Regions from separate parts of the Rhodoferax sp. SPJ21 genome, predicted to be linked through region 2. Evidence: predicted binding sites of a transcription regulator. Region 2 holds the regulator's gene; each other region holds the start of a gene.

Region 1 (7,720 bases), on a different contig from region 2:
TGGCGTCGCTCTGGGGGTTGATGCCATTGGCCGCCATCCAGTAGTACAGCCACATGGCGTGGGTGCCGGTGGGGAAGGTCTGGGCGAAGGTGTATTCCCGCTTCTCGCTGGCCATCAGCTTGGCCAGGCCGGCACCGTTGACGGCACCTTTGTCGGCCAGCTTTTTGCTCAGCGTGATGGCCTGGCCGTTGTTGTTCAGCGTCATCAGCACGGCCATGTCTTTCTTGGGGCCGCTGATGCCCAGGTGCACGCCGTAGACCAGGCCGTAGAGCACGTGGGCGAAGTCCAGCTCGCCGTTGACCAGCTTGTCGCGCACACCGGCCCAGCTGGCTTCCTTGCTGGGGACGATCTTTACGCCGTATTTTTTGTCGATGCCCAGTACCGAGGCCATCACCACGCTGGCGCAGTCGGTCAGCGGGATGAAGCCGATCTTGACTTCTTCCTTCTCGGGCTTGTCGGAGCCCTGGGCATACACCGCTGCCCGCAGCGCAGGGTTGATGCCTACAGCGCCAACTGCCGCTGTCTGCAGCACGGTGCGGCGGCTTAGTTTGGTGGTCAAAAGATCGGTCATGTGCAAGCTTCCCAAAGTGAATGTGAAAGTCGGGGCCAAAAACAAAAAAGGCGTCCTCATCGCGCCCGGGGCTGCATATGCAGCCGCCTGAACGGATGGGGACGCCTTTGTCCGAAAACTGATCGCTGCAACCCGCCATTGGATTCCAGCTGCCATGGGACCAACCTTGGTCTTAGTCTATTTAAGCAAACGCCGTGCCAGACTGTTTTCCCTTTGGACGCTATATAAAATATAGCTGCTTGCGCTGTATTTATATGCGCTACAAGCGGTTTTGTTTTGAAACTTGTTTTTGCACTGCTCTTGTGCAGTGCATCATTTCAGCAGGCCAGAGCTTCGGTCGGCGGCAGCAAAATGGTGCCCTGGGCTTGGGCCAGCAGCTTGCGCAACACGTCTTGGTGCACCGGCTTGGAAAACAGATAGCCCTGGAAGCCGTCGCAGCCCTTGGCTTGCAGCAAGTCGAACTGGGCGCGGTTTTCCACGCCCTCGGCGACCACTGATTTGCGCAGGTTTTTGCACAGGTTCACGATGGCGCAGGCAATCACGGCCAGGTCTTCGTCCTGTTCGATGCCGGTGATCAGCGAGCGGTCTATCTTGATGGTGTCCAGCGGCAGGCTGCGCAGATACGACAGCGACGAATAGCCGGTGCCGAAGTCGTCCATGGCCAGGCGCACGCCCAGGGCCTTGAGCTCGTTCAGCAGCACCACGGCACGCTCCATATCGTGCAGGAACACGCTTTCGGTGATCTCCAGTTCGACCCGCTGCGGCTCCAGGCCGCTGGCTTGCAGCAGATTGCGGATGCGCGCCACCAGGTCGTTGGACAGAAACAGCTTGGCCGAGAGGTTCACCGCCACCGACAGCTGGCGGCCTTGTACCGGCGCCCAGCTGCAGGCATCGGCAAAGGCCTGGCGCAGGATAGTGTCGGTCAGCGCGCCTATCAGGCCGGTCTCTTCGGCGATCGGGATGAAGCGGTCTGGGCCCACCGTGCCTATGCGCGCGCTGTGCCAGCGGGCCAGCGCTTCCAGGCCGGTGATGCGGCCCTGCGCATCCACCTTGGGCTGGTAGGCCACGGTGAACTCGTTTTGCTCCAGCCCGACGCGCATGGCGGTGCCCAGGTTCAGGCGTTCGTCGGCCACCTGGTTGAGTTCGGGGGTGAAGAAATGGAAGTTGTTGCGCCCGCGCTCCTTGGCCGCATACATGGCTACATCGGCGTGCTTGAGTAGGGTTTGCGCGTCCTTGCCGTCTTGCGGGTACAGCGCCACGCCCATGCTGGCGCCCATCTGGAATGCGCGGCCTTGCAGGTGCACCGGCTGGTTGATTTGGCCCAGCAGGCGCTGCAGGTGCGAGATGACCGAGTGGGCCTGCACATGCTCGTTCAGCAGCAGCACGAACTCGTCGCCGCTTTGTCGCGCCACCGTGTCCGAGGCGCGCATGCAGGCGCGGATGCGCTGCGCAATTTCCACCAGCAGCTGGTCTCCTGCGTCGTGGCCCAGGCTGTCGTTGATAAGTTTGAAGTGGTCCAGGTCGATGAACACCACGGCCAGAAAATGCCCCAGGCGCTCGGCGTGGGAGATGGCGGGCGCGATGCGGTCGCGCAGCAGGTTGCGGTTGGCCAGGCCGGTCAGCGTGTCGTAGTTGGCCTGGTATTCAAGTTGTTCCAGCTGCTGTTTGCGCTCCGAAATATCCTGCACCGTGCCTTCGAAGCAGACGAAGGCGCCTTGTTTGTCGTACACGCTGCGCGCGTTCTCGGAAATCCAGATCTTGCTGCCGTCGCGCCGGTACACCTCGGACTCGAAGTTGCTGACCTCACCGTGCGCGGCCATCAGCCGGGCGAAGCGCTCGCGCCGGTGTGGCTGCACATACAGACGGCGGTCGATGTCGGACAGGTCGGCGATCAGCTCCTGCGGCGTGGCATAGCCGTAGAGCAGGGCCAGCGCCGGGTTGGCGGCGATGTAGCGCCCGTCCAGCGTGGTCTGGAAGATGCCTTCGCGTGCGTGTTCAAAGATTTGCCGGTAGCGCAGCTCGGCATGTGCCAGGGCCTCCAGCGTCAGGTGCACATCGGTCACGTCTTCGATGAAACCTTCCAGCACCAGCTGATCGGCCTCGTCCGTGACCTGTATGCCTTGCTCTTTCACCTTGCGGACCTCTCCACTGCGCGTGGTGATGCTGTAGTACACGGTGAAGCGCTGGCCCTGGGCGATGGCGGCGCCGATTTCCTGGCGTACCCGGGCGCGGTCGTCAGGGTGGGTTATGGCTTCCCAGGAGATGCGTTGTGGGTCCAGCAGCTCGTGCGCGCTGTAGCCACACAGGCGCGTACAGCCCTGGCTGACGAAGCGCATGGTCCATCGGCCGTCTAGTAGGCAGCGGTAGGCCATGCCTTCCAGGTTGTTGACCAGTGTGTCCAGCACCCGGTGCAAATTGACGGGCTTTACGGCGTGCACGGTCGCCTGCGGGGCACGGGCAAATGGGGCTAATACGGGTTTCAAGGTGGATACGGAGTTTGCAAAACCAAGTAGTGCTCAGCCAGGCCGGCTTGTGTGTCTGGTGCGCAGACTCAGGCTCTGCAGCAAGGGGCTATTTTTGCAAGCCCTGTGCCAGCCTTGAAAATCTCTGTTGCTGCTTATTTGATAGCAGAGAAGCTATATGCAGATTGCGTCAAAGTCCTGTTTCATTCTGATACAAGTTTGCACTGAGTTGGTGCATTCTACCGGATCACCCCAGCAACTCGGCCACATCGAGTATGCGCTGGGCCACTTCCACCAGCTTCATGCTCTTGTCCATGGCGGCTTTGCGTAGCTTGTCGTAGGCTTCCGGCTCGGTGATGCCCTGGCGCTGCATGAGCAGGCCTTTGGCGCGGTCTATGATCTTTCGGTTGTGCAGCTCGGCCTTGTGCTCATCGCGCTCCACCCGGGTCACGGCCAGCTCGGTGCGCAGGGCCTGCTCGTGCTCAAAACGCGCCATGGCCACGTCCAGTATGGGGCGGATGCGGTCGGCGGATAGGCCGGCCACGATGTAAGCCGACACACCCGCCGCCACCGCATCCTTGACATGCGAGGTATCGCCGTCGTTGGTGAACATGACGATGGGCCGGGGCGCATTGCGCGTGGCCATCACCACATGCTCCAGTGCATCGCGTGCTTCGCTTTCGGCGTCCACGATGATCATGTCGGGTTGCAGCTGTGCCAGGCGCTCGGTCAGGAACACATCGGCCGGCAGGCTTGCGATGAGGTTGTAGTTGTTCTCCAGCAGGCCGATGCGCAGCGCACGCGAGCGTTCGGCTTGCAGCAAGGCATGGCTGTCCGACGGGTCCAGTATGTCCAGATCCGGGGCAATGACCACGATACGCAGGGAAGGGCTCATGGCAGAAAATACGCAAGATTTGCGCCAATAAGGTGCGTGGCGGTTGGTGAGGTGGGTCGCCTAAACTCCAGCGTTTGGTTGCTGTGCTGAAAAAGCGAGAGGTCTATTGTGCTGGTACTAGGTATTGAATCATCCTGCGATGAAACCGGGATAGCGTTGGTGCGTGCCGAGGGAGCGTCTTTGCCCGTGCTGTTGTCGCACGCCCTGCACAGCCAGATCGAGATGCACCAGGCCTATGGTGGTGTGGTGCCCGAACTGGCCAGCCGCGACCATATCCGCCGTGTGCTGCCGCTGACCCAGCAGGTGCTGGCCGAGTCGGGCCAGAGCCTGGCCGATGTGGATGTGGTGGCCTACACCCGTGGTCCGGGGCTGGCTGGCGCCTTGCTGGTGGGTGCGGGTGTGGCCTGCGCGCTGGGTGCGGCATTGGACAAACCCGTGCTGGGTGTACACCACCTGGAAGGACATCTGCTGTCGCCGTTTCTGAGCGCCGACCCGCCGGAATTCCCTTTCGTCGCGCTGCTGGTTTCTGGCGGCCATACCCAGCTGATGCGCGTGGACGGCGTGGGCCGCTACGAGATGCTGGGCGAAACCATTGACGATGCCGCAGGCGAGGCCTTTGACAAGTCCGCCAAGCTGATGGGCCTGGGCTACCCCGGTGGCCCGGCTTTGTCACGCCTGGCAGAGCAGGGCGACCCAGCAGCCTTCAAGCTGCCGCGCCCCTTGTTGCACAGCGGCAATCTGGATTTCTCGTTCGCCGGTTTGAAGACGGCGGTGATGACCCAGGCCAAGAAGCTGGGCGACGATCTGGAGTTGCGCAAGGCCGATCTGGCCGCCAGCACCCAGGCGGCGATTGTCGAGGTGTTGTGGAAAAAGTCGATAACAGCCTTGCAGCGCACCGGGCTACGTCGCCTTGTGGTTGCCGGCGGCGTGGGGGCTAACAAGGCACTGCGCACCCAGCTGAATACGGTCTGCGCCAAAGCCGGCGTGCGCGTGCACTACCCCGAGCTGCATCTGTGCACCGACAACGGCGCCATGATCGCCATGGCCGGAGCCATGCGTCTGCAGTCCGGCCTGCAGGCGGCCACGCGAACCTATGCGTTCGACGTGAAACCGCGCTGGCCTTTGGACAGTCTTTAACTGCTTTTACAGGTCTTAGTTGATTGTCAGCGTGGACACATTGCTGACGGGGGCTTTTTTGGCCAGCTTCAGCGTCAACACGCCGTTTTCTAGCTTGGCATCGCTGGCCGACACGTCGATGTCCTGCGGTAACTCGTAGGCCGCCTTGTATTTGCGCGGCGCATCAGGCAGGCTTTCCAGGCGCACCACGCTGCCTTCAATGCCGATGGACAGCTGTTCTTTGGAGATGCCAGGCACATCGAATTGCAGGGTGTAGCTGGTCTCGTCCTGGGCCACGTTATGGCTTGCTTGGGCTGCGCCGGCATGGCTTTCTTCGAGCAGGCGGTGCAGTGCGCGCAGGCTGTGTGCTGGACGTACGAAGCGGGCAGATGCGGGGATGTTGGTAGCAAAAAACATGGAGTAGCTCCTATTACACTGCGCGGCCCTCACAGCGATTGCCGCATGGACAGCATCTATGTGCATCCGGTTTTTTTTCAAGGAAATTTCGCCATGTTTAAGTTTCGTCGCCAGCTCTTGAAACTTCTGGGGGCGTCTCTATGCGCCCCTGCGCTGGTGCGGGCCCAGGGCGCCGCTGCGCCTATCAAGCTGGCCCAGATCGAGGCGCTGAGCGGCCCGCTGGGCAACGGCGGCGAAGCGGTGTTCCGCAACCTGGTATGGGCGGTGGAGCGCGTGAATGCGCGCGGCGGCGTGAAGCTGCCCGACGGCAAGCACCCGTTGCAGCTTGAGCGTTTTGATAGCAAGGGCCAGAACGAAGAGGCTTTGTCGGCGCTGCGCGCGGCCATCGACGACGGCGTGCAGATCGTCATGCAGGGCAATAACTCGGCCACGGCGGCGGTGCTGATCGACGCCATCAACAAGCACAACGAGCGCGAGCCTGGAAAGCGAGTGATCTTCCTGAACTATGCAGCGGTGGACCCCACGCTGACCAACGAGAAATGCAGCTACTGGCATTTCCGTTTCGACGCCCATACCGATATGCGCATGGCGGCGCTGATGTCGGTGTTCAAGGACGACACCGCAGTCAAGAACGTCTACATCCTGGGCCAGGACTACAGCTTTGGCCAGACGGTGGCGCGCGAGGCTAAGCGCCAACTGGCCATCCAGCGCCCCGACGTGCAGGTGGTGGGCGATGAGCTGCACCCGCTAGGTCGCATCAAGGACTTCGCACCCTATGTAGCCAAGATTAAGGCCAGTGGCGCCCAGGCCGTCATCACCGGCAACTTCGGCAATGACCTGACCTTGCTGGTGAAGTCCGCCCGCGAGCTGGGCTTTGAGGGCAAGTTCTACACTTTCTACGGTAACGCTCTTGGCGCGCCAGCCGCACTGGGTGAGGCGGGCGTGGGCAAGGTGATTGCCGTGGCTGACTGGCTGCCAAACGTGCCGGGCGTGCAGAGCGAGGCCTTTGTCAAAGCCTTTCGCCAGCGCTTTCCCAAGCCGTCGGAAGACTATCTGCACATGCGCATGCAGCTCATGGTGGAGGCCTTGGCCCAGGCGATCGAAAGGGCGGGTACTATGGATTTGATAGCTGTCGCCGCAAAGCTGGAGAGCGCCAGCGTTAGTTTGTATGGCCAAAGCGGCAGCATGCGCGCGGTGGACCACCAGTTCCAGCAAAGCCTGGCAGTAGGCATCATGGACCGGCTGGGCGCGCCGGGCGTGAAGTTCGACGTGGAGGGTTCGGGTTATGGCTTTCGCGTCATCAAGCAGATCAGCGCGGCCCAGGCTGAAATGCCCAGCAGCTGCAAGATGCAGCGCCCCGGCTAACCGGTGTAGCCTGCGCAGGCCCCGGCATTGGGCCTGCCTTTGCACTCACGCAGCAAGCGCTTGTCGCGTTCGGCCGTGCTCTCCGCCGAGCCGCGGTGGATGCGCTCTTGCGAAGATTCGCCTGATGTCTGCTTCTTTTTGGTTTTCGCAACGCTGAGAGGTGCAGTTGCTGCCAGAGTCACGGCTAGTGCATAGCAGGCGAGGGTGCGTATGGTCATGGCGGCTATATCCTGGGCATAAGGTGAGGTTCATGATAATCAAGCCCCTTTTGTTTTTTGCCATGCCATGCGCCACTCCATCCTGAATCTTGAGGAATCCAAAATCCGTGAAGTTGCCAATGCAGGCATGGGGCGCAGTGATGTGCTGGCCTTCTGGTTTGGAGAGAGCGACGAAGTGACGCCCGACTTCATCCGCCAGGCGGCGATCGAATCGTTGCAGCAAGGCGAAACTTTTTATTCCCACAACCTGGGTTTGCCGGAACTGCGTGAGGCAGTATCCCGCTATATGAGCGATCTGCACGGCCCCATAGCTGCCGACCGGATTGCCGTTACCTCGGGCGGCGTGAATGCGCTGATGTTGGCGATGCAAATGCTGGTGGATGCCGGCGATCGTGTGGTTGCAGTGACGCCTGTGTGGCCAAACCTCACGGCCCAACCGGTTATTTTGGGTGCACAGTTGCATTGTGTGGCCTTGCAGCCGCAGGCCAATGGAGCTTGGGCCTTGGACATGCCGCAGTTGCTGGCGGCCATCACGCTAAACACCAAACTGCTGATCTTGAACGCGCCCAACAATCCCACGGGTTGGACGCTGACGCGCGCCGAGCAGCAAACCATTCTCGACCATTGCCGCCGCACCGGTACCTGGGTGCTGGCCGACGAGGTGTACGAGCGTCTG
Region 2 (7,720 bases):
CCTGGGAGGTGGAGGCCGAGATTGCCAGCGGCCAACTGGTGTCGGTGCTGGACGCATTTGCCGCGCCGCCGAATGGCATCTACGCGGTGTTCACGCAGCGCAAGCACCTGCCGCTGCGGGTGCGGCTGTGGATAGACTTTTTGAAGCTCCACTACAGCCAACCGGGCTTCTGGACGGCTGCGGACCGCAGCGGACGGGCCTGAAAACACAAAAACCCGGCGAACCGGGTTTTGCATGGGGAGGGCGGGGGGTTTAGCCTTTTAAGCAGTCGCTCATGAACTTCTTGCGCTCGTCGCCCTTGAGCGCCTTGGTTTTGGCGTCGGCGTTGCAGGTCACCATCTTGTTTTGCTGGGCGGTCTTGCCATCGGCTGCTGCTGGCGCGTCGGCGCTCAGGCAGGCTTTCACGGCAGCCTTGTATTCATCGCCTTTTTTTCCTTTGGCTTCTTTGCTGCAGGCCGACATCTTGGCTTGCTGGGGAGTTGGCTCCTTGTCGGCCGCATGGACCAGGCCCATAGACAGAGTCAGACCCAGGGCGGCTAGGAGAGGTAATAGTTGTTTCATGCAAGCTCCAGAAGAGATGTTTGTGGGGGTAAATCCAGTGCGCGAGGTCCGAAGACGACTGGATTGCAACCCATAACGCCGCAATGCGCAAGCCGGAGGACCGGGGTAGCAATGACCCCCCGGTAAAATCCGGCCATGCTCTCAGTCAAACACGAATTGCTCGCGGCGCTGGCCGTCGGGCTGGAAAAAATTGCCCCCGGCGCTGGCGCTAAAGCCGCGTTCGAGTCCCCTAAAGTGGCCGCGCACGGCGATTTCGCCTGCACCGCCGCCATGCAACTGGCCAAGCCGCTCAAGCTGAACCCGCGCCAGCTGGGTGAAAACCTGCGCGTGGCTCTGCTGGAGCAGCCAGCTTTCGAAAAATGGGTCGAGGCCATCGACATCGCCGGCCCGGGCTTCATCAACATCAAACTCAAGCCCGCCGCCAAGCAGGAAGTGGTGCGCGAGGTGTTGGCCGCCGGACTCAGCTTCGGCGTGCAGCCCAGCAACAACCAGCATATCCTGGTGGAATTCGTCTCTGCCAACCCCACCGGCCCGCTGCATGTGGGCCACGGCCGCCAGGCAGCGCTGGGCGACGCCATCTGTAACCTGTACGCCACCCAGGGCTGGGACGTGTACCGCGAGTTCTATTACAACGATGCTGGCGTGCAGATCGGCACCCTGGCCACCAGCACGCAGATGCGCGCCAAGGGCTTCAAGCCCGGCGACGCCGAATGGCCCGAAGCCGCCTACAACGGCGACTACATCGGCGACATCGCGCAGGACTTCCTGACCGGCAAGACCGTCAAGGCCGACGACCGCGAAGTCACGGCCTCGGGCAATGTGGACGACCTGGATTCCATACGCGAATTCGCCGTGGCTTATCTGCGCCGCGAGCAGGATCTGGACTTGCAAGCATTTAAGGTGAAGTTCGACAACTTCTACCTGGAGTCCAGCCTGTACACCAGCGGCCGTGTGGACGCCACCGTCAAGCGCTTGCAGGAAGCCGGCAAGACCTACGAGCAAGACGGCGCGCTGTGGCTGCAGTCCACCGACTACGGCGACGACAAGAACCGCGTGATGCGCAAGACCGACGGCAGCTACACCTACTTTGTGCCCGACGTGGCCTACCACATCGCCAAGTGGGAGCGCGGCTTCACCAAGGTGGTGAACATCCAGGGCACCGACCACCACGGCACCATCGCCCGCGTGCGCGCCGGCCTGCAGGCGGCCAATGTGGGCATCCCTCAGGGCTACCCAGACTACGTGCTGCACACCATGGTGCGCGTGGTGCGCGGCGGCGAAGAGGTGAAGATATCCAAGCGTGCCGGCAGCTACGTGACCCTGCGCGACGTGATCGACTGGACCAGCAAGGACGCGGTGCGCTTCTTCCTGCTGAGCCGCAAGCCGGACACCGAATACACCTTCGACATCGATCTGGCGCTGGCCAAGAACAACGACAACCCGGTGTACTACGTGCAGTACGCCCACGCCCGCATTTGCAAGATGCTGCGCGACTGGGGTGGCGATGTGGCGAAACTGCAGGGCGTGGACTTGTCCAGCCTGCTGGTTCCCCAGGCACAGACTTTGATGCTGCAACTGGCCAAGTACCCCGAGATGCTGACCGCAGCAACCGATGGCTTTGCCCCGCACGACGTGACTTTCTACCTGCGCGAGCTGGCCGCCAACCTACACAGCTACTACGACGCCGAACGCGTGCTGGTGGACGACGAGCCGCTCAAGCTGGCGCGCCTGGCCTTGGTCGCCGCGTGTGCGCAGGTATTGCACAATGGCTTGGCAGTTCTGGGCGTGGATGCTCCAGAAAAAATGTAATTGACAGCAAGCATGACAAAACACAAGCAAAGCGGCGGCACCATCCTGGGCTTCATCATCGGGGTGGTGGTCGGCCTGGGCTCGGCGCTGGCGGTGGCGGTCTATGTCACCAAGGTGCCGGTGCCGTTCATGAGCGGCAAAACCCAGGCCAATGGCGCAGACCACGACGCGGTCGAAAGCCAGAAAAACAAGGACTGGGACCCGAACACCCCCTTGCACGGCAAAAACACGGTGCGCCCTGCTGCGCCCGTGGCATCCGGTGCGGTGGATGCGGCGGCCCCGATGGTGGTGCCACCACCAGCCCCGGCGGCGACTCCGGCTGTGGTGCCCGCACCCCCGGCGGCAGTTGCCGCCAAGCCAGAAGCGAAGCCAGAAGCCAAGCCATCGGCGGCCGCTTCCGCGGATCCGTTGGGTGATCTGGCCAAGGTTAAAGCCAAGGCAGCTGCGTCGGCGACTGTGGCCACGGCGCCTGCGCTGGCACCCACGGCTGAGCCGTTTGAGTATTTCGTGCAGGCCGGTGCCTACCGCACGCCCGAAGATGCCGAGGCCCAGCGCGCCAAGCTGGCGATGATGGGCATGGAGGCCAAGGTCACCGAACGCGAGCAGTCCGGCCGCACCGTCTACCGGGTGCGTATGGGCCCTTATGCCAAGCGCGATGATGCCGACCATGCCAAGGACCGGCTGGAAAGTGCCGGTAACGAAACCACCCTGGTGCGAGTGCAGCGCTGACCAGCCCTATTGAAGCTGGTGCCGCGCGCTGAACTTTTGCGCCCGGCGCCGGTCCGACCCCCCACAAGGAGTGATTTGCAATGAAACGTCGTGAGTTTTCGCTGGCTTCAGCGGGTGTGCTGGCTGGTTCCACGCTGGCTGTGGGCCACACCGGTAGCGCCTTGGCGCAGGGCAAGCCGCCCGTGGCAGGCACGGATTATCTGGTGCTGGACAAGCCGGCGCCTACCGAAGCCCCGGCCGGCAAGATTGAGGTGATCGAGTTCTTCTGGTACGCCTGCCCGCATTGCAATGCGTTTGAGCCCGCACTGGTGGAGTGGCTCAAGCGCCTGCCCAAGGATATTTCCTTCAAACGCGTGCCTGTGAACTTTCAAGACAGCTTCATTCCGCCGCAAAAGCTCTACTACACGCTGGAGGCCCTGGGCCAACTGGATGCCCTGCATGGCAAGGTGTTCAACGCCATCCATGTGGAGCACCAGCGTCTGGACAAAGATGATCTGGTGATCGCCTGGGCCGTGAAGCAGGGCCTGGACAAGACCAAGTTCACCGAGACCTACCAGTCCTTCGGTGTCAGCACCAAGGTGCGCAAGGCGTCCCAGTTGCAGCAGGCCTACCAGGTGGCGGGCGTGCCCGCGCTGGGCGTGGCCGGCAAGTTCTACACCGACGGCAGCCAGGCGCAGAACATGCCGCGCGCACTGACCATCGTGGAATATCTGGTGGCCGAGCAGCGCAAGAAAGCCTGATTCCGTCAAGGCCAGAGAGATGAAAAAGCCCGCGTCAGCGGGCTTTTTTCTGGCTACGTCCAACTCAGGGTGGCTGGCCGTTACAATGGATTGCAAGATTCGTGCCTCTATGAAAATCAACACCCTACTCTCATTGCTCTTGGTTTGTTTCGTCGGCCTAGGCGGAGCAGCCCACGCGGAAAAAGCCGACAAACTTAAGCCTATGAATATCGAGGCGGACGCGGCGCGCTATGACGATCTGAAGCAGACCAACGTTTTTACCGGCAAGGTGGTGATGACCAAGGGCACCATCATCATCCGTGGCGCCCGCGTCGATGTGCGCCAGGACGCCGAGGGCAACCAGTTCGGCGTGGTGACGGCCGAGCCGGGCAAGCTGGCGTATTTCAAGCAGAAGCGCGACGGCCTGGACGAATACATAGAAGGCGAGGGCGAAACCATCGAGTACAGCAGCAAGCTGGACAACGTGCGTTTCATCAAGCGGGCCATTTTGCGCCGCCTGGTTGGCAGCAAGGTGAACGACGAAATCACCGGTGAACTGATCGTCTACGACAACACCACCGACGTATTCACCGTGGACAGTGGCACAGCCGGCAGCAATCCCGGTGGCCAGAATGGCCGCGTACGCGCCATGTTGACCCCCAAGGCCGCAGCGTCGGCCCCTAGCGGCACGGCGCCTGCCGGTGCTGCACCGGTGCTGCGCTCCACTACCACGCTGGAGGGCATGAAGAAGTGACGGCGGTGGTGGAGTCGGGAGAAAGCCGCCTGGAGGCGCGCCATCTGCAAAAAGCCTACGGCAAGCGCAAGGTCGTGAAAGACGTGACCCTGGCCGTCAAAAAAGGCGAGGTGGTGGGCCTGCTAGGCCCCAACGGTGCGGGCAAAACTACTTCCTTCTACATGATCGTGGGCCTGGTGCGGGCCGATGGCGGCCATATTTCCATCGACGGCCAGTCGGTGGAGCACATGCCCATCCACCGGCGTTCGCGCCTGGGCCTGAGCTATCTGCCCCAGGAAGCCTCGATTTTCCGCAAGCTCACGGTGGAAGAGAACGTGCGCGCCGTGCTGGAACTGCAGCACGACGAGGCCGGCAAATCCCTCACCCACGCCGAGATCGAAAAGCGCCTGACGGCCCTGCTGCAGGATCTGCGGGTGGAGCATTTGCGTGAGTCGTCGGCCATGGCCTTGTCCGGTGGCGAGCGCCGCCGTGTGGAAATCGCCCGTGCCCTGGCCACCCAGCCCCGTTTCATTCTGCTGGACGAGCCCTTTGCCGGTATCGACCCGATTGCCGTGATCGAGATCCAGCGCATCATCGGCTTCCTGAAGTCGCGCGGCATTGGCGTGCTGATCACCGACCACAACGTGCGTGAAACGCTGGGCATTTGCGACCACGCCTACATCATCAGCGACGGCCATGTGCTGGCCGAGGGCACGCCGTCCGAGATTGTGGACAACGCCGATGTGCGTCGCGTCTACCTCGGCGAACATTTCAAGATGTGATGTCCCGATGAAGCAAGGCTTATCCCTACGCGTTTCACAGCATCTGGCGCTGACGCCCCAGTTGCAGCAGTCCATCCGCCTGCTGCAACTGTCCACCCTGGAACTGAGCCAGGAAGTGGACCAGATGCTGGACGACAACCCGTTTCTGGAACGCAATATGGACGAGGCTCCACGCGAGGAGTTCGGCCTGGCCCAGTCCGATACGCCGGTCAGCACAGGGGAGCGTGAGGCTGAGGTTGCTACAAGTTCTATAGCTGAATACGCAAGTGAATCCAGCGCGGAAGCCCCAAATGATGCTGAATCCCCTTTGACCGGCGGTGACGACACCAGCTGGGATGGCGACGGCACTTCCGAGATCAAACCCGACGACAGCGAATGGGGTGGCGATGCCCCGGCGCGCCAGAACAACCTGGGCGATGACGGCGAGATGGACGCCACCGAGCTGGCCCGCAACCAGGAGTCGCTGACCAGCTATTTGCACCGCCAGGCCCTGGCCCTGCGGCTGGGCGAGGTGGACCAGGCTGCGCTGCGCTTTTTGATCGAGTCGCTGAACGACGACGGCTACCTGGAAGACGATTTCGAAACCCTGGCGCGTGGCCTGGCCGGCGACGACGCCGAGAGCGTGGAAGAGCTGGTACACCGCTTCACCGTGGCGCTGAGCTTGCTGCAAAGCCTGGAGCCGGCGGGCGTGGGCGCACGGCATCTGGGCGAATGCCTGTTGCTGCAGCTGCAGAGTTTGCAGTCCGTGCTGGGCGAGGACCCTGCACGCAAGGTGGCTATGCGCATCTGCCGCCAGTCCATGGATCTGCTGGCCCGGCGCGACGTGAAGCGCCTGGCCCAGCTGTGCCGCGCCACCGAGACCGACATCAAGGCCGCCATGGCGCTGATCGCTAGGCTGGAGCCCAAGCCGGGGCGGCGCTTTGTCGATGTGGAGCGCAACATCGTGGTGCCCGACGTGATTGTGGTCAAGGTCGGGCGTGGTGGCCAGGCCCGCTTCCGCGTGCAGCTGAATGCCGAGGTCATGCCGCGCTTGCGCGTGCACGACATCTACGCCAATGCGCTGCGCCAGCACAAGGGCGGCGGCAAGGACTCGTCGAACAATGCCGCGCTGCAGCAACGCTTGCAGGAGGCGCGCTGGTTCATCAAGAACATCCAGCAGCGCTTTGACACCATCTTGCGGGTCAGCAACGCTATCGTCGAGCGGCAGAAGAACTTCTTCAGCCACGGTGCGTTGGCCATGCGCCCCCTGGTGCTGCGCGAGATCGCCGACGAGCTGGGTCTGCACGAGTCCACCATCAGCCGCGTCACCACCGCCAAATACATGGCCACGCCCTACGGTACCTTCGAGCTGAAGTATTTCTTCGGTTCGTCCCTGGGGACCGAGACCGGCGGCAATGCGTCCAGCACTGCGGTGCGCGCGCTGATCAAACAGTTTGTTTCGTCTGAAGACCCCAAGAAGCCGCTCAGCGACAGCCAGCTGTCCGACATGCTGAAAGAGCAGGGCATTGAATGCGCGCGCCGCACCGTGGCCAAGTACCGCGAAGCGCTCAGAATTGCTCCGACGAATCTGCGCAAGGCTTTGTAATGGACGGCACCGGACAAGCCCGGTGACGCTATGAAACGATTGATATGAACCAACTTCAACTATTTTTACCCTGCGCCGCCGGCGTGGAAGAGCTGCTGGCCGAAGAGGTGCATGGCATTACCGGCCTGCAGGGCGAAGACCTGCGCGTGATGCGGGGCGGCACGCTGGTGCGTTCCTCCTGGCGCGACGCGATGCGCCTGAATCTGCACAGCCGCCTGGCGCAGCGTGTGCTGATCGAGCTGTCCAACACCGAATACCGCAGCGAAAAAGACCTGTACGAAGCCGCCAGCAATGTGGCCTGGGAGATCTGGTTCACGCCCAAGCAAAGCTTCAAGATCGAGGTCACGGCCCAGCACAGCCCGCTGAATTCGCTGAACTTCGCCGCGCTCAAGGTGAAGGACGCGGTGGCCGACCGCTTCCGCTTCAAGACCGGCGTGCGCCCTGACGTGAACGTGCAGTGGCCCGATGTGCGCATCTACCTGCACCTGACCACCGAGCGCGCCACCATCTACATCGACACCTCGGGCGACGCGCTGTTCAAGCGCGGCTGGCGTGAAGACAAGGGCGACGCGCCGCTGAAAGAGACGCTGGCTGCGGCCATGATCGCCGCCAGCGGCTGGGACGGCACCACGCCCCTGTACGACCCCTGCTGCGGCAGCGGCACCATCGCGATCGAGGCCGCGCAGATCGCCTGCAATATTGCGCCCGGCAGCCTGCGCCGCTTTGGCTTTGAGAAGCTGCTGCCGTTCCAGCCCCATGTGTGGTCCATCATCCAGGACCAGGCCCACGAGGCTGAGCACGA
Region 3 (7,720 bases), 250 kb from region 2:
GCCGCCGTTCCAGCTCACCGTACCGTCCACTTTCTTGCCATTACCCAGTGCCACAGCGGCGCTGGCGGCTTCGCGGCCCAGGTCACGTGCGTCCTTCCAGACCGAGACGGTTTGCGAGCCCAGGGCCACGCGGTTCAAAGCGGCAAAGTCGCCGTCCTGGCCGGAGACGGGGATGCCCTTGATGCCCTTGCTGGTCAGCGCGGCGACCACGCCACCGGCGGTGCCGTCGTTGGAGGCGACCACGGCATCCACCTTGCCACCGTTCTTGGTGAGGATTTGCTCCATGTTCTTTTGCGCGACTTCGGGCTTCCAGCCGTCGGTGTATTCCTCGCCGACGATCTTGATGGCGCCGGACTTCACGGCGGCGTCGATCACCTCTTGCTGGCCTTCGCGCAGGAAGTTGGCGTTCGGGTCGGTGGGCGAGCCCTTGATCATCACGTAGTTGCCCTTGGGCTGGGCCTTGAACACGGCGGCAGCCTGCAGGCGGCCGACTTCCTTGTTGTCGAAGGTGATGTAGTACACACCGGGCGCTTCGATCAGGCGGTCATAGGCGACGACTGGCACTTTTTGCTTGGTGGCCTTGTTGACGGCGGGCAGGATGGCGTCCTTGTCCATGGCCAGCACGATCAGCACTTTCGCGCCCTTGCTCATCAGGCTGTCGATGTCGCCCAGCTGCTTTTCGGGCGAGCCACCGGCATCGGCGCTGATGTACTTGGCGCCGAGCTTTTCCAGCTGGGTCTTGATGGCGGCCTCGTCTGTCTTCCAGCGTTCTTCCTGGAAGTTGGACCAGCTGACGCCCACGGTCATTTGCGCCAAGGCGGCGCTGCTGGCCAGGCCCAAAGCCAGGATGGACAGGGTCTGTTTGAAAGCGATCTTCATGTTTTGTCTCCGTTTTTGTGGAACAACGAGGCGGCTGCAGGCGGACGGCCCAACGCACCTTGGCAGCGGCGGGAATTCCGCAAAACCACTTAGTTCGACTGCCGCACGAACTATCTTTCATTTCCAGAAAATAAGGACTAGGACTTGCCCTAATACGGGGATTCACGGAGTTGGCCCCATTGGCATGGACGACAAAAAACCTTCCAGCGCATATTCCCTGTGCACTATTAGCTATCAAAAACAGAGCATCCAGGGTTGCGGCTACGATGGCGCATTCAGCCCACCCCACCCGAAAGACACCATGGCCGCTTACCAACTTTATTGTTTCGCCCAGTCGGGCAATGCCTACAAGGTGGCGCTGGCGCTGCAGCTCTGCGGCGCCGAATGGACGCCGCGCTTTGTGGATTTCTTCAACGGCGAAACCCGCACGCCGGCCTACCGCGATATCAACGTGATGGGCGAGGTGCCGGTACTGGAGCACAACGGCCTGCGCCTCAGCCAGTCGGGCGTGATCCTGGACTATCTGGCCGCACAGTTCCCGCAGCTGGCGCCGGCCAACGAGGACGAGCGCCGCGAAGTGCTGCGCTGGATCTTGTTTGATAACCACAAGCTGACCAGCAACATCGCCACGCTGCGCTTCCAGCTGCAGTTCGCCAAGACGGGCGAAACGCCAGTCACCGCCTTTTTGCGCGGCCGCATGGTGGCCGCACTGAAGATACTGAACCAGCACCTGGACGGCCGCCAATACGTGGTGGGCCAGCGGCTGACAACGGCTGACTTGTCGCTATGCGGCTACCTGTTCTGGCCGGCTGAATTTGGCGTGGACTGGGCCGATTACCCGGCTATTGGCGCCTGGCTGCAGCGCATCCAAGGCCAGCCTGGCTGGCTCGCGCCCTACCAGCTGATGCCCGGCCACCCACGGCCGCAAGACGTGGCTTAACCTGGCTTAACGTACCGGGCGCGGGCGGGCCAGGTCCGCCAACAGCGGCGGCAGCGACAAGGCCAAGAGCAGCAGGGCCAGCGGTACCACCCAAATGAAACCCACGTATTTGAAGCCGGTGGCGCCCACCAGCCCGCCCGTGACGAAGGCGCCTAACAAGGTGCCGTACAGACGCATCTTGACGAGGTTGGCCCGCACGCGCGATTCCACCGGGCTGCCCTGGCGGTTCATGTAGAGCATCTTGCCCAGCTCAATGCCCAGGTCGGTCACCACGCCGGTCATGTGGGTGGTACGTATCTGCGATAAGGAGATCTTGCTGATCAGCGCGTTCTGCAGGCCCATGGTGTAGGCCAGCACCAGCACGGTCAGCGGCACGGCAAACGGGGTCTGGCGGTTCAGCGTGGCGCCGATCAGGCCGAACACCAGCATCAGCAGCGCCTCGCACAACAAGGGCAAGGCGTAGGCGCTACGCAAATGGTGCTGGCGCGCCCAGTTGACCAGCACTGCCGTGGTGGCCGCGCCGCAGGTGAAGGCCAGCAAGGTGCCCAGCGCGCCTAACACCAAGGTGAACTGGCCCAGCACCAGGTTGTCGGCCACCATGGACGCAAAACCGCTCATGTGCGAGGTGTACATGCCCACCACCAGAAAGCCCCCGGCGTTGATGGCCCCCGCGTTGAAGGCCAGCAAGCCGCCCAGCAGCCGGTTGGTAGCCGGGGTGCGGTGATGGCTAGAAAGATGGCGCAAGCGGCGCATAGGGATTTATAAGAAATACTGCTACAGCGCAGATACTATCTGCGCCAGCAGCTATTTAAACAATAGCAAACCTAGTCTTTGAAGAAGTTCACCGGTAGGCCCGGCACATCCACGCGCAAAGACAGCACGTGGCCGGATGCGGGCAGCGCCGCCAGCTCTGCATCCGAACGGCCATGGCGACCGCTGGTGAGGTACAGGGTTTGCAGATCGTCGCCACCGAAGCAGGGCATGGTGGGGCAACGCACGGGCAGTGGGTAGGCCTTCAGCAGCTCGCCGTCCGGCGAAAACTTGCACAGGCGCTGGCCTTCAAACTGGGCCGAGTAGTAGTTGCCCTGTACGTCCACCGCCGCGCCGTCGGGGCGGCCGCCGTAGCCGGGCATGCCGGCCTGCCAGCCGGCGGGCTTGGGCGCCATCTGCAGGAATTCGCGGTAGTTCGACAGCACATTCGAGGCTGCGTCCCAGTCCCAGGCGTGGACGATGTGGTGCGGCGTGTCCGACCAGTACAGGGTCTTGGCGTCGGGCGACCAGGCCAGGCCGTTGCCGGTGATGGCGTTGCCCGCCTTGCTGCTCAGCCTGCCGGCCTCCAGGCAGTACAGCTCGGCCTTGCGCGCATCGCGTGGCTCGTAGATGGTGCTGGCCCAGAAGCGGCCCAGCGGGTCGCACTTGCCGTCGTTGAAGCGGGTGGTGGCCGGGTCATACGGTGCGGCAGCCAATAGCTGCAGATCGCCACCCCAGACCGGCGCGCGGTAAATACCCTCGCGCAGCGCCACCACCAGGCCACCGCTGGCAGCAGGGGCAATGCAGCCGGGCTCGGAAGGCATGGCCCAGCGCTCGACCACGCCGCTGGCCACGTCCAGGCGCTGCAGCAGCTTGCCGGGTACATCGACCCAGTACAGGCGTTTTTCCTGCGGATGCCAAAAGGGGGACTCACCCAAGAGGTTGGGTTCGGTGGTGACGGTTTGCCAGGTCATGGTGGGAGGTAGAAGTTTGCAGTGCCCGTATTGTGAACGGGCAAAAAAATAGCCCACCGGCATTGCTGCGGGCGGGCCGAATCTTTGGAAAAAGATCCTGCGGCTTTGCTGCAGCCTCGGTGGGCTGCAGCGCCGGGTGGCTTACCGGTGGTAAGCCGTTTCGCCGTGGGAGCTGATGTCCAGACCTTCGCGCTCTTCTTCTTCGGAGACGCGCAGACCAATGGTCAGATCCACAATCTTGTAGGCAACCAGAGACACGACACCGGACCAGACGATGGTCAGCAGCACAGCCTTGGCCTGGATCCACACTTGGGCAGCCACGGAGTAGGCGTCAGCGGGCGTCATGCCAGCGGAAACCCAGTCAGCCACGGTGGACGGGCCACCCAGGCTGGGGCTGTTGAACACGCCGGTCAGCAGCGCACCCAGGATACCGCCTACACCGTGCACGCCGAACACGTCCAGCGAGTCGTCAGCGCCCAGAATCTTCTTCAGGCCAGTCACACCCCACAGGCAAGCGAAGCCTGCCACGAAGCCGATCACCAGGCCGCCGCCAATACCGACGTTACCGCAAGCAGGCGTAATCGCCACCAGGCCAGCCACCGCGCCGGATGCAGCACCCAGCATGGAAGCCTTGCCCTTCATCAGCGCTTCACCGACACACCATGCCAGCACAGCCGCAGCGGTAGCACCCAGGGTGTTGATGAATGCCAGAGCAGCGAAGCCGTTGGCTTCCAGAGCGGAGCCAGCGTTAAAACCGAACCAGCCCACCCACAGCAGCGAGGCACCGACCATGGTCAGCGTCAGGCTGTGAGGTGCCATCGATTCCTTGCCGTAGCCAACGCGCTTGCCAATCATGTAGGCACCGACCAAGCCAGCCACAGCGGCGTTGATGTGCACCACGGTGCCGCCGGCGAAGTCCAGCGCGCCCCATTGCCAGATCAGACCGGCCTTGGCGTTCATAGCGTCAACCACTTCTTTGGAAGCGTAGGCGTCAGGGCCCATCCAGAACCACACCATGTGGGCGATAGGAGCGTAGCTGAAGGTGAACCAGATGGCTGTGAACAGCAGCACTGCAGAGAACTTGATACGTTCTGCGAAAGCACCCACGATCAGGCAGCAAGTGATACCTGCAAAGGTAGCCTGGAAGAAGGCAAACACGATTTCATACATTGGCACACCCTTGCTGAAGGTGGCGCCAGTGGCAAACGTGCCCGCAGCGTTGTCCCATATGCCCTTCATGAAGAGCCGGTCAAAGCCACCGATGTAGGCATTGCCTTCGGTGAACGCCAGGCTGTAGCCGTAGATAAACCACAGCACCACGATCAGCGAGAACGTGACCAAAACCTGCATCAGCACGGACAGCATGTTCTTGCTACGCACCAGGCCGCCGTAGAACAGAGCCAAACCGGGCACGGTCATCATGATGACCAGCAGCGTGGAAACCATCATCCAGGCGGTGTCGCCCTTGTTTGGAACCGGAGCGGGTGCGGCCGAAGCGGCATCCGCAGGTGCCGAGGCAGCAGGCGCTGCGGCGGCCGCTGCAGCAGGTGCAGGGGCGGCGGCATCAGCCGGCTTGGCTTCTTCCGATGCGGCAGGTGCCGCCATGCTTGCAGCCGGCTCGGCAGCCGGAGCCTGGGCTTGGGCGAAAGATGCGCCCCATAGCAGCCCCATACCCAGGGCAAAAGATGCGAGAAGTTTTTTCATGGTTGTTTGGCTTTCGTTAATGACGCACGCCGCGCTTACAGCGCTTCTTTGCCGGTCTCGCCGGTACGGATGCGAACAACCTGCTCCAGGTTGTAGACAAAAATCTTGCCGTCGCCGATCTTGCCGGTACGGGCTGCGCCCTCTACGGCCTCGATCACGCGGTCCACCAACTCGTCGGCGATGGCTGCTTCAATCTTGACCTTGGGCAAGAAATCAACAACGTACTCAGCGCCACGGTACAGCTCGGTATGGCCCTTCTGGCGGCCAAAACCCTTGACTTCCGTCACGGTGATACCCTGCACACCAATGCCGGACAAGGCTTCGCGCACCTCGTCGAGCTTGAACGGTTTGATAATGGCGGTGACAAGTTTCATGGCTGGTCCTTCGATGGGCTGTAGAGAGGGTGGGCGTCAAGGCGGCCGGCCTCGGGCGCTGGCAGTTTCATTGTCTTCTCCAAAATAATGAGGGGAATCGGCTACCACTAAGCATGTAGCGTGCCAAATTGGTGTCAATTTGTTAACCTACCCTTTATCCATGCATGCCGATGCACAGCTTTGGATTGGTATTTATCGCACACAAATGGTGCATTGCAAAGAAATGTGAACTTCGGTCGTCATCCGCGCACCGATACAGGGAGTAAAACGACGATGAGCTTGTGTTTGGTGCAGAGCCGTGCCTTGCTGGGCCTGGAAGCGCCCGCCGTCACCGTTGAGGTGCATCTAACCAACGGCCTGCCCAGCTTTACCTTGGTCGGGCTGGCGGACGTGGAGGTCAAGGAGGCACGCGAACGCGTGCGCTCGGCCATCCAGAATTCCGGCCTGGAGTTTCCGCACAACAAGCGCATCACCGTGAACCTGGCGCCGGCCGACCTGCCCAAGGACTCGGGCCGCTTCGATCTGCCGATTGCGCTGGGTATCCTGGCCGCCAGCGGCCAGATTGCGGCAGAACGCCTGACCGGCCACGAGTTTGCCGGGGAGTTGTCGCTGTCTGGTGCATTGCGCCCGGTGCGCGGTGCGCTGGCCACCAGCCTGGCGCTGCACGCACAAGAAGTGCACACCCGTCTGGTATTGCCACCGGGCAGCGCCGAAGAGGCCGCCCTGGTGCCTGGTGCGCAGGTGTACTGCGCCCAACACCTATTGGATGTGGTGCAGCAGTTTTTGCCGCAAGGCGAAGGCGACGCACCGGCCGAAGGCTGGCGCCAACTGCAGCAGACCGCCCGGCCCACCACGGCCGGCTATGCCGACCTGGCCGATGTCAAAGGCCAGGCCGGGGCCAAACGGGCGCTGGAGATTGCGGCCGCAGGCGGGCATAGCCTATTGTTGATCGGGCCGCCCGGCTCGGGCAAATCCATGCTGGCCCAGCGTTTCGCCGGACTACTGCCCCCTATGACAGTGGAAGAGGCGCTGCAAAGTGCTGCCGTGGCCAGCCTGGGTGGGCGCTTCTCCCTGGAGCGCTGGGCAACCCGCCCCACTTGCAGCCCCCACCACACGGCCAGCGCTGTGGCTTTGGTGGGCGGAGGATCGCCGCCGCGGCCCGGCGAAATCTCGCTGGCCCACCATGGCGTACTCTTTTTAGATGAACTGCCGGAATTTCCGAGGGCCGCACTGGAGGCCCTGCGCGAGCCGCTGGAAACCGGCCACATCACCATCTCGCGCGCTGCTCGGCGGGCCGAATTCCCAGCCCGCTTCCAGCTGATTGCCGCCATGAACCCCTGCCCCTGCGGCTACCTGGGTTCGCGCCAGCAGGCCTGCCGCTGCTCGCCAGACCAAGTTTTGCGTTACCAAGGCAAGCTCAGCGGCCCCTTGATGGACCGTATCGATCTGCATATCGAAGTGCCGGCGCTGCCGGCCCAGGACCTGCTCAACGCGCCACCAGGCGAATCCACGGCCACGATTCGCCAACGCAGCAGCGCCGCCCGGCAACAGGCCATGGAGCGCCAGGGCAAGTCCAACCAGGCATTGCAAGGACAGGAGATGGACCAACATGTGGCACTGGACAGCGCCGCCGGCAAATTCCTGAACACCACGGCAGCCCGTCTGGGCTGGTCGGCTCGCAGCATCCACCGCACACTGAAAGTGGCTCGCACTATTGCCGACCTGGCGGGCTCCAGCACGACCGATGTCAGCCATATTGCCGAAGCCGTGCAGTACCGCCGGGCGCTTCGAGCATCCAGCTAAATTACTATACTTTTGATAGCTGCCAGCGTAGTTAATTCCTGCGCTAGCAGCATTTTTCACCCTCAATTCGCACTCAACTCGCCCGTGGCGCGCTGCTGGGCAGAAGCAACTCGAAATCCGTCCCCTCACCCTCCGCACTGCGCACGCTGATGCTGCCACCCAGCAAGCTAACTACCGCGTTATAGGAAATATGCAGACCCAAGCCGGTACCGCCTCGACCCATCTTGGTGGTCACAAAGGGGTCGAAAATGCGGTCCAGCAAATCGGCTGGAATGCCACGGCCGTCGTCGGCCACG
Region 4 (7,720 bases), 960 kb from region 2:
ACCACGCTGGACAAAATCAACCGCGAGCGCCGCGAGATCGAAGGCGGCATGCGCGACCAGGCGATGCTGGTGGCCGAGTCGCTGTTCGACGAATCCGAAGAGCCGCCGCCAGCGGTCTGCGTGTTCGACCCCGACTTCCACGAAGGCGTGGTCGGCATCGTCGCCAGCCGCCTCAAAGACAAGCTGCACCGCCCGATCTTCGTGTTCGCCGCCAGCAAGGCGCCGGGCAAGGAACATGAGCTCAAAGGCTCGGGCCGCTCCATCCCCGGCTTCCACCTGCGCGACGCACTCGACCTGGTGGCCAAGCGCCATCCCGGCGTGCTGCTGCGCTTTGGCGGCCACGCCATGGCCGCTGGCTGCACCGTGCACGAGGACAATTTCGAGCAGTTCGAGCAAGGCCTGCAGCAGGTGGCGCTGGAATGGCTGGACGCCGCCACGCTGACGCGGCGCCTGGAAACCGACGGCCCGCTGGCGCCCGAATACTGCCGCGCCGAGCTGGTCGATGTGCTGCACAAGGAAGTCTGGGGCCAAGGCTTTGCGCCGCCCACCTTCAGTGAAGAAGTCGAAGTGGTGTCGCAGCGCCTGGTGGGCGAAAAGCATTTGTCGCTAAAACTCAAGCACCAGGGCCAGCCGGTGGACGGCATCTGGTTCGGCCACACCGAAAGCCTACCGGCCCGCGTAACGCTGGCCTTCCGCCTGGATGTGAACGAGTGGCAGGGCCAACGCCGGGTGCAGTTTCTAGTGGAAGCGGCGGAAGATTAATTATTTAGAGCGACGCTGAATAAGTCTGCGCGAGACTGCGTGCCCTGGATCGGGATGGGATGCAACGCCGCAGACCACCCAAGGCCAGCGATACGTAGACCGCGAGGGACTTGTTCAGCGTTGCCCTAAGGCACTTATCCAATCAAAAAAGAGCCTGATTAGGTACATGCCTCAGAACGGAACCACGCCCATGAAAAAGAGCTTCTAGCGCAGGTATTACCTACGCCAGAAGCTCTTTATTTGATAGCAAACCGGATTTAGAAACTTTCCCACTCGCCCTCGCCACCCGAAGCCGCCGCTGGCTTGCTGGCAGGGGCCAGGGCCTTCATCGGGGCGCGGATGGGAGCCTTTGCTGCGGGCTTGGCTGGCGCTTTAGCGGCTGCTTTGGCGGGGGCTTTCAAAGCGGCTCTGGCTGGGGCGCTCACAGCCGACTTGGGCACCGGCGCAGCGGCTGTTCGCGACGCGGGCGCATGCCGCAACGGCGGAGATGCAGCACGGCCACCCGCTGCGGCATGGCTGCCCACGTTGAAGATCGACACCACTTCAGCCAGGCGCTGGGACTGCTCGCGCAGGCCAGAAGCTGCAGCAGCGGATTCCTCCACCAGGGCGGCGTTCTGCTGCGTCATCTGATCCAGATTGGCGACAGCCTGGTTGACCTGGTTGATGCCGTCGCGCTGTTCGCCCGACGAGGCGCTGATCTCACCGATCAGGTCGCTGACGCGGCGCACGCTGCTGACGATTTCCCCCATGGTTTCACCCGCCTGGGCCACCTGCTGGGTGCCGGACTCCACGGTTGCTACCGAGGCACCGATGAGCACCTTGATCTCCTTGGCCGCCTGTGCCGAGCGCTGCGCCAGACTGCGCACTTCGCTGGCCACCACGGCAAAGCCACGGCCCTGCTCGCCTGCGCGGGCGGCTTCCACTGCGGCGTTCAAAGCCAGGATGTTCGTCTGGAAGGCAATGCCGTCGATAGTGCCGATGATCTCGGAAATTTTGTGTGAGGCCGAGCTGATGTTGTGCATCGTGCTGACCACCTGGGCCACCACTTCGCCGCCACGCGTGGCAGCCTGGGCGGCGGTGCTAGCAAGTTGGTTGGCCTGGCGCGCCGTGTCGGCCGACTGAGTGACTGTGCTGGTTAGCTCTTCCATGCTGGCGGCGGTTTGCTGCAGGTTCGAAGCTGTCTGCTCGGTGCGCTCAGACAGGTCGTGGTTGCCGGTAGCGATCTCGTTGGATGCGGTAGACACCGAGTCCACACCCAGACGCACCTCAGACACCACGCCACGCAGCTTGACCACCATGACTGACAGGCTACGTAGCAGCTGGCCAAACTCGTCTTTGCGCTCTTCCTGGATGTCATGCGTCAGGTCGCCGGACGCAATGGCGTCCGTCAGCGCAATTGCACGATGCAGGGGGCGGATGACCGAGCGCACCAATGCCACGACAAAGGCTATGCCTATTCCGAAGACGACACAGATACTGGCAAAGCCCCACAGAGCAACGTTGCCGAGGGCTTGCTCCGCTTGCAACTTGGCCGCGTCACGGTGCTGCTCCTGCAGTTTCAAGAACTCGTCCAGCGCCGAGAAATAATTCGCAATCGCAGGGAAAAATGTCTTTTCCACATAGGACTGTGTTGCAGCAGCATCGCCAGCAGCCTTCAGTTCCTTGCTTTTTGCCACTGCGGCGAGAACCGGAGACCGAGCAGAATTTATTTTTTCCAGGGCAGCCTTGTCATCGTCAGCGGTCGCGCCTTCTTTGATAGTGCTGTAAAGCTTGGAAATCTTGGCGATGAATTCTTTGAGTTGCGCATCCATGATGGCGACGTGCGCCTCATCAGTCGAGATGGCCCCGCCCACCGTTGCAGCCACCGCAGTCTCCACGTAACCACGCCACCGAGTGGCCATGGCAATTTTCTCTTGTGTCTGCTCAATGGACGCCATCGCCTCTGCATGGGCAATACTGGATCGATGTTGCGCCCAAAACGATACTGCCAACATGGATAGCAGAAGACCCAGAATGACCGCCCACAACTTGGTCGCGACACGGAGATCGTTGAATTTCATGGTTTCCCTCTTTTTGGTGGATGTTCAACACCACCAGCCCGTTAACAAATTGGGCCGTATGCTACATCTGGAAAATGCTGCTTCAGCTAGGGATTTAGCCTCCCCGGGGCGCTTATTTCAGTGCAGCTTGACGTGCGATTCGGTACGCCGTGTGATGGCGCGAGTGAGGGTTTCCAGCGCCACCTTGGTCACGCCGTGCAGCGCAAGTTCATGCATCTTGTACAACGAGGTGTACATCACGCGTGCCACCAGGCCGTCAATGTCTTGCAAGCAAACTGGCGCCTTGGTGCCCAGGCCGTTCGGGAGGGTCCAGCGCGACAGCGGAAATGCGCGGCGAGCTGGCCACGGCCACGCCGTCTTCGTCGATGAAGGGCTCCACATGGACCAGCTTGTTGGCGCGGTCCAGGCCATTCATCTCGCCCAGACCGCTCCGGAAAACTCTACGATGCTCCCGTAGCTCTATCGACTATTCGAGTGCGCCAGCCGGGCCGAAGAATTCATAGCGGGTTTGTGCCTCGGGCACGCCCAGGTCCCGCAGCTGCTTTTTCATCTGGCGCATAAAGGGCTTGGGCCCCAAAAAGTACGCATCCACATCGCGCGATGCGGGTAGCCACTGGGCCAGCTGCTGCGGCTGCAAATGGCCCACGGCGTCGGGGGCATCATCGGCGCCCACATGTTCGTCGTAGGCATAAAAGCGCCGCAACTGCGGGTGCTTGGCCAAGCGCGACTCGATCGCATGGCGGAAGGCATGCACCTGGCGGTTGCGCGCGCAATGGATGAAGTGCACCGGCCGCGTGCCCTGCAGCGCCGCGTCCAGCATGGCCAGGGTGGGTGTAATGCCGACGCCGCCGCTGATGAGCACCAGCGGCTTGTCGCCCGCAGCCAGCACAAAGTCACCGGCGGGCGGGAACACATCCAGCACCGTGCCGACCTGCACCTGGTCATGCAGGTAGTTGGACGCCACACCGCCGGCCTCGCGCTTGACGCTGATGCGGTAGTCCACGCCATTGGGCGCGGCCGACAACGAGTAGTTGCGGCGTATCTCGTTGCCGTTCACCACCAGGCGCAAGCCGATGTACTGGCCGGGCTGGAAGGCGATCAGCGCGCCAGCGTCCTGCGGCTGCAGGTAGAACGAGGTGATTTCATCACTCTCCGCTTCCTTGCGGGCTACGCGGAAGGCCCGCGCACCACGCCAGCCACCGGGCGCGGCTGCCACATCGGCATAGATTTTTTCTTCCGCGCCGATGAGGATGTCGGCCAATTGGCCATAGGCCGCGCCCCAGGCTGCGATAACGGCATCGGTGGCGATCTCGGCGCCCAGCACCTCGCGGATGGCGCGCAGCAGGCAGGCGCCAACGATGGGGTAGTGCGCGGCCTCAATCTGCAGCGACACATGCTTGCTGATGATCTGCGACACCAGGCCGCCGAGTTGCTCCAGTTGGTCGATGTGGCGGGCGTACATCAGCACGCCATTGGCCAGCGCGCGTGGTTGGTCGCCGTTGGCCTGGTGCGCTTGGTTGAAGAAGGGCCGCACCTCGGGGTGCTCGGCCAGCATGGTTTTGTAGAAATACGTGGTCAGTGCCTCGCCGCCGCTTTCGAGCAGAGGCACGGTGGATTTGACGATGGCACGTTGTTCAGAGGTCAGCATGGAGTGGCTTTCAATCGGATGCAGGGCGGCGCCCGGCTGCAAGTGCTAACTCAAGTTCCATGCCCGCCATTCACTCTATAAAAATCAACTACTTAGGCATGCAAAATATCTTTTTGATACATTCATAATGATCCACCAAGGAATCATTTTGATAACAAAAAACCTGCTCCAAACCCTGGTGCCGCTGGTCGATGACCTGGCGCGCGAACTGCCCGACGGCGAACGCTACCGCCGCCTGCTGGCCGCCGTGCGCGCCCTGCTTCCCTGCGATGCAGCTGCCCTGCTGCGGCTGGACGGCGGCTGGCTGCTGCCGCTGGCGGTAGATGGCCTGAGCCACGACACCCTGGGGCGGCGCTTCAAGGTCAGCGAACACCCGCGCCTGCAGCAGCTGCTGCAAGCCCCCGGCCCAACCCGCTTCCCGCCCGACAGCCCCCTGCCCGACCCCTATGACGGCCTGATCGACGGCGTGCAGCTGGAGGTGCACGACTGCATGGGCTGCCCGGTACTGCTGGGCGACACTCCATGGGGCGTGCTGACCCTGGACGCGCTGGACAAAGAGCGGTTTTCCAGCGTCGATCTGGGCGACCTGCAGGCCTTCGCCAGCCTGGCAGCGGCCACCGTCAGCGTGGTGCAGCGCATGGCCGGGCTGGCACAGCAGTTCGAGGCCGAGCATGCGCGCGCCGAAAGCTACCGCGCGCTGGCCGAAGAGCACCCAGCCCCCACGCTGATCGGCCAGAGCCCAGCCCACCAGCGCCTGCTGGCCGACATCGCCACCGTAGGCAACAGCGACTTGACGGTGCTGATCACCGGCGAAACCGGCGTCGGCAAGGAGCTGGTGGCCCAGGCCCTGCACGCCGCCTCGCCGCGCGCCAGCCGACCGCTGATCAGCCTGAACTGCGCGGCCCTGCCCGAGTCGCTGGTGGAAAGCGAGCTGTTCGGCCATGTGCGCGGCGCGTTCTCGGGCGCGGTGGCCGACCGGCGCGGCAAGTTCGAGCTGGCCGACGGGGGCACCCTGTTCCTGGACGAGGTGGGCGAGCTATCGCTGAGCGTGCAGGCCAAGCTGCTGCGCGGGCTGCAGGGCGGCCAGCTGCAGCGCCTGGGCTCGGACCGCGAGCACCGGGTCGATGTGCGGGTCATCGCCGCCACCAACCGCGACCTGGCGCAGGAGGTGCGCGCCGGCCGCTACCGCGCCGACTTCTACCACCGGCTCAGCGTCTACCCACTGCCGGTGCCACCGCTGCGCGAGCGCGGGCACGATGTGCTGCTGCTGGCCGGGCATTTCCTGGAGCTGAACCGATCCCGCCTCGGCCTGGGCAGCCTGCGGCTGGATGCCGACGCCCAGGCCGCACTGCTGGCCCATGGCTGGCCTGGCAATGTGCGCGAGCTGGAGCATCTGATCGCACGCAGCGCGCTGAAAGCCCTGCAGGGCGCGGCACCCCGGGCCCGCATCGTCAGCCTGACGGCTGCGCACCTGGACCTGGGAGCCCAATCCGCCCCGACCGCCGCCCCGGTCGCCTTGCAGAACGGTGTGGCCCCACCCGCCGATTTGCGCACCTCGCTGGACGACCACCAGCGCCAGCGCATCGCTGAAGGCCTGCAGCGCCACCAGGGCAACTGGGCCTCGCTGGCGCGCGAACTGGGCTTGCATCGGGCCAATTTAGTCCGGCTGGCCGGGCGGCTGGGTTTGCGCAAACAGTAATAATCGGCACCAAGAATTACACGAAAGCCCGCGATGGAACTCCCCGCACACCAACTGAGCATGACGGTCTTGATGACCCCGGATATGGCCAATTTTTCAGGCAATGTGCACGGTGGCGCCGTGCTCAAGCTGCTCGACCAGGTGGCCTACGCCTGTGCCAGCCGCTATGCCGGTCGCTATGTGGTCACCGTCAGCGTGGACCAGGTGATGTTCCTGCAGCCCATCCACGTGGGCGAGCTAGTGACCTTTCTGGCCAGCATCAACCACACCGGCACCTCGTCGATGGAAGTGGGCATCAAGGTGGTGGCCGAGAACATCCGCAGCCGCAGCGTGCGCCATGTGAACAGCTGCTTCTTCACCATGGTGGCCGTGGACGACGACCGCAAGCCCGCCCCCGTGCCGCCGCTGGTGCCCAGCACGGACGACGAAAAGCGCCGCTTCGAGCAGTCCATCATGCGCAAGAAAGTGCGCCGCGAGCTGGCCGCACGCTTCGCCTCCATCAAGGAAGTTGCTGAATAAAAAGTGGCTGTGACGCAGGTAAAACCAGCACCACCAGCTACCAATTCAATAGCAAACGCTATTTATCAATGGATGAGCCCATGTCATCCAGCCACAGCACGCGGTCGGCGTAGCACTGCAGGTCGGCCGACAGCGTGGCCTGTGCGCCGTTGAGCCAGACCTCTTTGCGCAGATCCGACTTGAGGTAGGAGATGGCGTCTTCAAAGTCGCCGTCGCCGGCCGACAGGATCACCCGGTCGTAAATGTCCTGGGCGGCGAGCTTGATCATCAGCGTGGCAATGGCCACGTCCACACCTTTTTGCACCGTGCGGTCGAAGTGGGTTTTGCACGACGGGCACTGGTTGTGCTGCTCCTTCAGCTTGTACAGCTGCACCCGCATCTGCGGGCCTTTGGGCGGCGCGGATTTGATCCAGGTATGAAAGGCGTTCTGCGCTTCGGCGTTCGGGTCGCCGGTGGAGTTCAGGTAGTAGCTCTCGTAGATCGGCCCGCCATTGGCCTTGACCAGCTCGTGCTTGAGCTTCAGGTAGTCAAAGCCGTTCGGCCGCGAGCGGCCGAAGTTGTACATATAGGCGGCGTCAACGATCCAGACGGTTTTCATGGGGGTCACGGATTCACTTCGTAGAGTTCAAGGGGCAGGCCGTCGGGGTCGGCAAAAAAGGTGAAACGCCGGCCGGTGAATTCATCGACACGCACAGGCTCCACGGCCACGCCGTCGGCTTGCAGGCTGGCGATATTGGCGTCCAGGTCGGCCACCGCAAACGCCAGGTGGCGCAGGCCGCAAGCCTCGGGGCGTGAGGGGCGCGGCGGCGGCGTGGGGAAGGAAAACAGCTCGATTTGCGAGCCGTCGGCCAAGGCCAGGTCCAGCTTGTAAGACTGGCGCTCGGCGCGCAGGTTCTCGGCCACGATGCGCAGGCCCAGGATGCGGGTGTAGAAGTCCCGAGACCGCGCATAGTCGGAACAAATAATGGCGGCGTGGTGCAGGCGGGCTAATTCCATAGGCCCAGAGCTTAACCCGCCCGAATTACCCCGCCA

The links. Region 2 encodes sigma-54, which starts transcription at its own class of promoters, with help from an activator protein. Its sites were predicted from a motif close to TGGCANGNAANCTGCTTT; they were not measured.
Region 1: AC4BBN_RS16770 (ANTAR domain-containing response regulator) is a predicted target of sigma-54. The motif match lies at 3,938-3,955, and genes of this name have one in related genera.
Region 3: glnK (P-II family nitrogen regulator) is a predicted target of sigma-54. The motif match lies at 5,730-5,747, and genes of this name have one in related genera.
Region 4: hmpA (NO-inducible flavohemoprotein) is a predicted target of sigma-54. The motif match lies at 4,518-4,535, and genes of this name have one in related genera.

Annotation. Positions count from the first base shown of each region.
Region 1 covers NZ_JBYZMO010000003.1:305,014-312,733, reverse strand. The annotation lists gene AC4BBN_RS16780 (CmpA/NrtA family ABC transporter substrate-binding protein) at 1-571, opposite strand, end outside; gene AC4BBN_RS16775 (putative bifunctional diguanylate cyclase/phosphodiesterase) at 889-3,054, opposite strand; gene AC4BBN_RS16770 (ANTAR domain-containing response regulator) at 3,281-3,928, opposite strand; gene tsaD (tRNA (adenosine(37)-N6)-threonylcarbamoyltransferase complex transferase subunit TsaD) at 4,037-5,065, shown strand; gene AC4BBN_RS16760 (Hsp20/alpha crystallin family protein) at 5,081-5,461, opposite strand; gene AC4BBN_RS16755 (branched-chain amino acid ABC transporter substrate-binding protein) at 5,555-6,826, shown strand; gene AC4BBN_RS16750 (hypothetical protein) at 6,823-7,044, opposite strand; partial or broken gene AC4BBN_RS16745 (pyridoxal phosphate-dependent aminotransferase) at 7,073-7,720, shown strand, end outside.
Region 2 covers NZ_JBYZMO010000002.1:3,746-11,465, reverse strand. The annotation lists gene AC4BBN_RS07815 (LysR family transcriptional regulator) at 1-203, shown strand, start outside; gene AC4BBN_RS07810 (PsiF family protein) at 253-561, opposite strand; gene argS (arginine--tRNA ligase) at 697-2,370, shown strand; gene AC4BBN_RS07800 (SPOR domain-containing protein) at 2,383-3,099, shown strand; gene AC4BBN_RS07795 (thiol:disulfide interchange protein DsbA/DsbL) at 3,180-3,839, shown strand; gene lptA (lipopolysaccharide transport periplasmic protein LptA) at 3,949-4,572, shown strand; gene lptB (LPS export ABC transporter ATP-binding protein) at 4,581-5,333, shown strand; gene AC4BBN_RS07780 (RNA polymerase factor sigma-54) at 5,341-6,918, shown strand; gene AC4BBN_RS07775 (THUMP domain-containing class I SAM-dependent RNA methyltransferase) at 6,963-7,720, shown strand, end outside.
Region 3 covers NZ_JBYZMO010000002.1:256,089-263,808, forward strand. The annotation lists gene xylF (D-xylose ABC transporter substrate-binding protein) at 1-873, opposite strand, end outside; gene AC4BBN_RS09025 (glutathione S-transferase family protein) at 1,181-1,819, shown strand; gene AC4BBN_RS09030 (YoaK family protein) at 1,826-2,572, opposite strand; gene AC4BBN_RS09035 (SMP-30/gluconolactonase/LRE family protein) at 2,644-3,543, opposite strand; gene AC4BBN_RS09040 (ammonium transporter) at 3,685-5,247, opposite strand; gene glnK (P-II family nitrogen regulator) at 5,283-5,621, opposite strand; gene AC4BBN_RS09050 (YifB family Mg chelatase-like AAA ATPase) at 5,895-7,424, shown strand; gene AC4BBN_RS09055 (sensor histidine kinase) at 7,498-7,720, opposite strand, start outside.
Region 4 covers NZ_JBYZMO010000002.1:965,417-973,136, reverse strand. The annotation lists gene recJ (single-stranded-DNA-specific exonuclease RecJ) at 1-762, shown strand, start outside; gene AC4BBN_RS12365 (methyl-accepting chemotaxis protein) at 1,020-2,822, opposite strand; gene AC4BBN_RS12360 (hypothetical protein) at 2,940-3,092, opposite strand; gene AC4BBN_RS12355 (hypothetical protein) at 3,079-3,237, opposite strand; gene hmpA (NO-inducible flavohemoprotein) at 3,289-4,470, opposite strand; gene norR (nitric oxide reductase transcriptional regulator NorR) at 4,598-6,169, shown strand; gene AC4BBN_RS12340 (acyl-CoA thioesterase) at 6,203-6,688, shown strand; gene AC4BBN_RS12335 (NYN domain-containing protein) at 6,747-7,286, opposite strand; gene gloA2 (SMU1112c/YaeR family gloxylase I-like metalloprotein) at 7,292-7,684, opposite strand; gene AC4BBN_RS12325 (LytR/AlgR family response regulator transcription factor) at 7,710-7,720, opposite strand, start outside.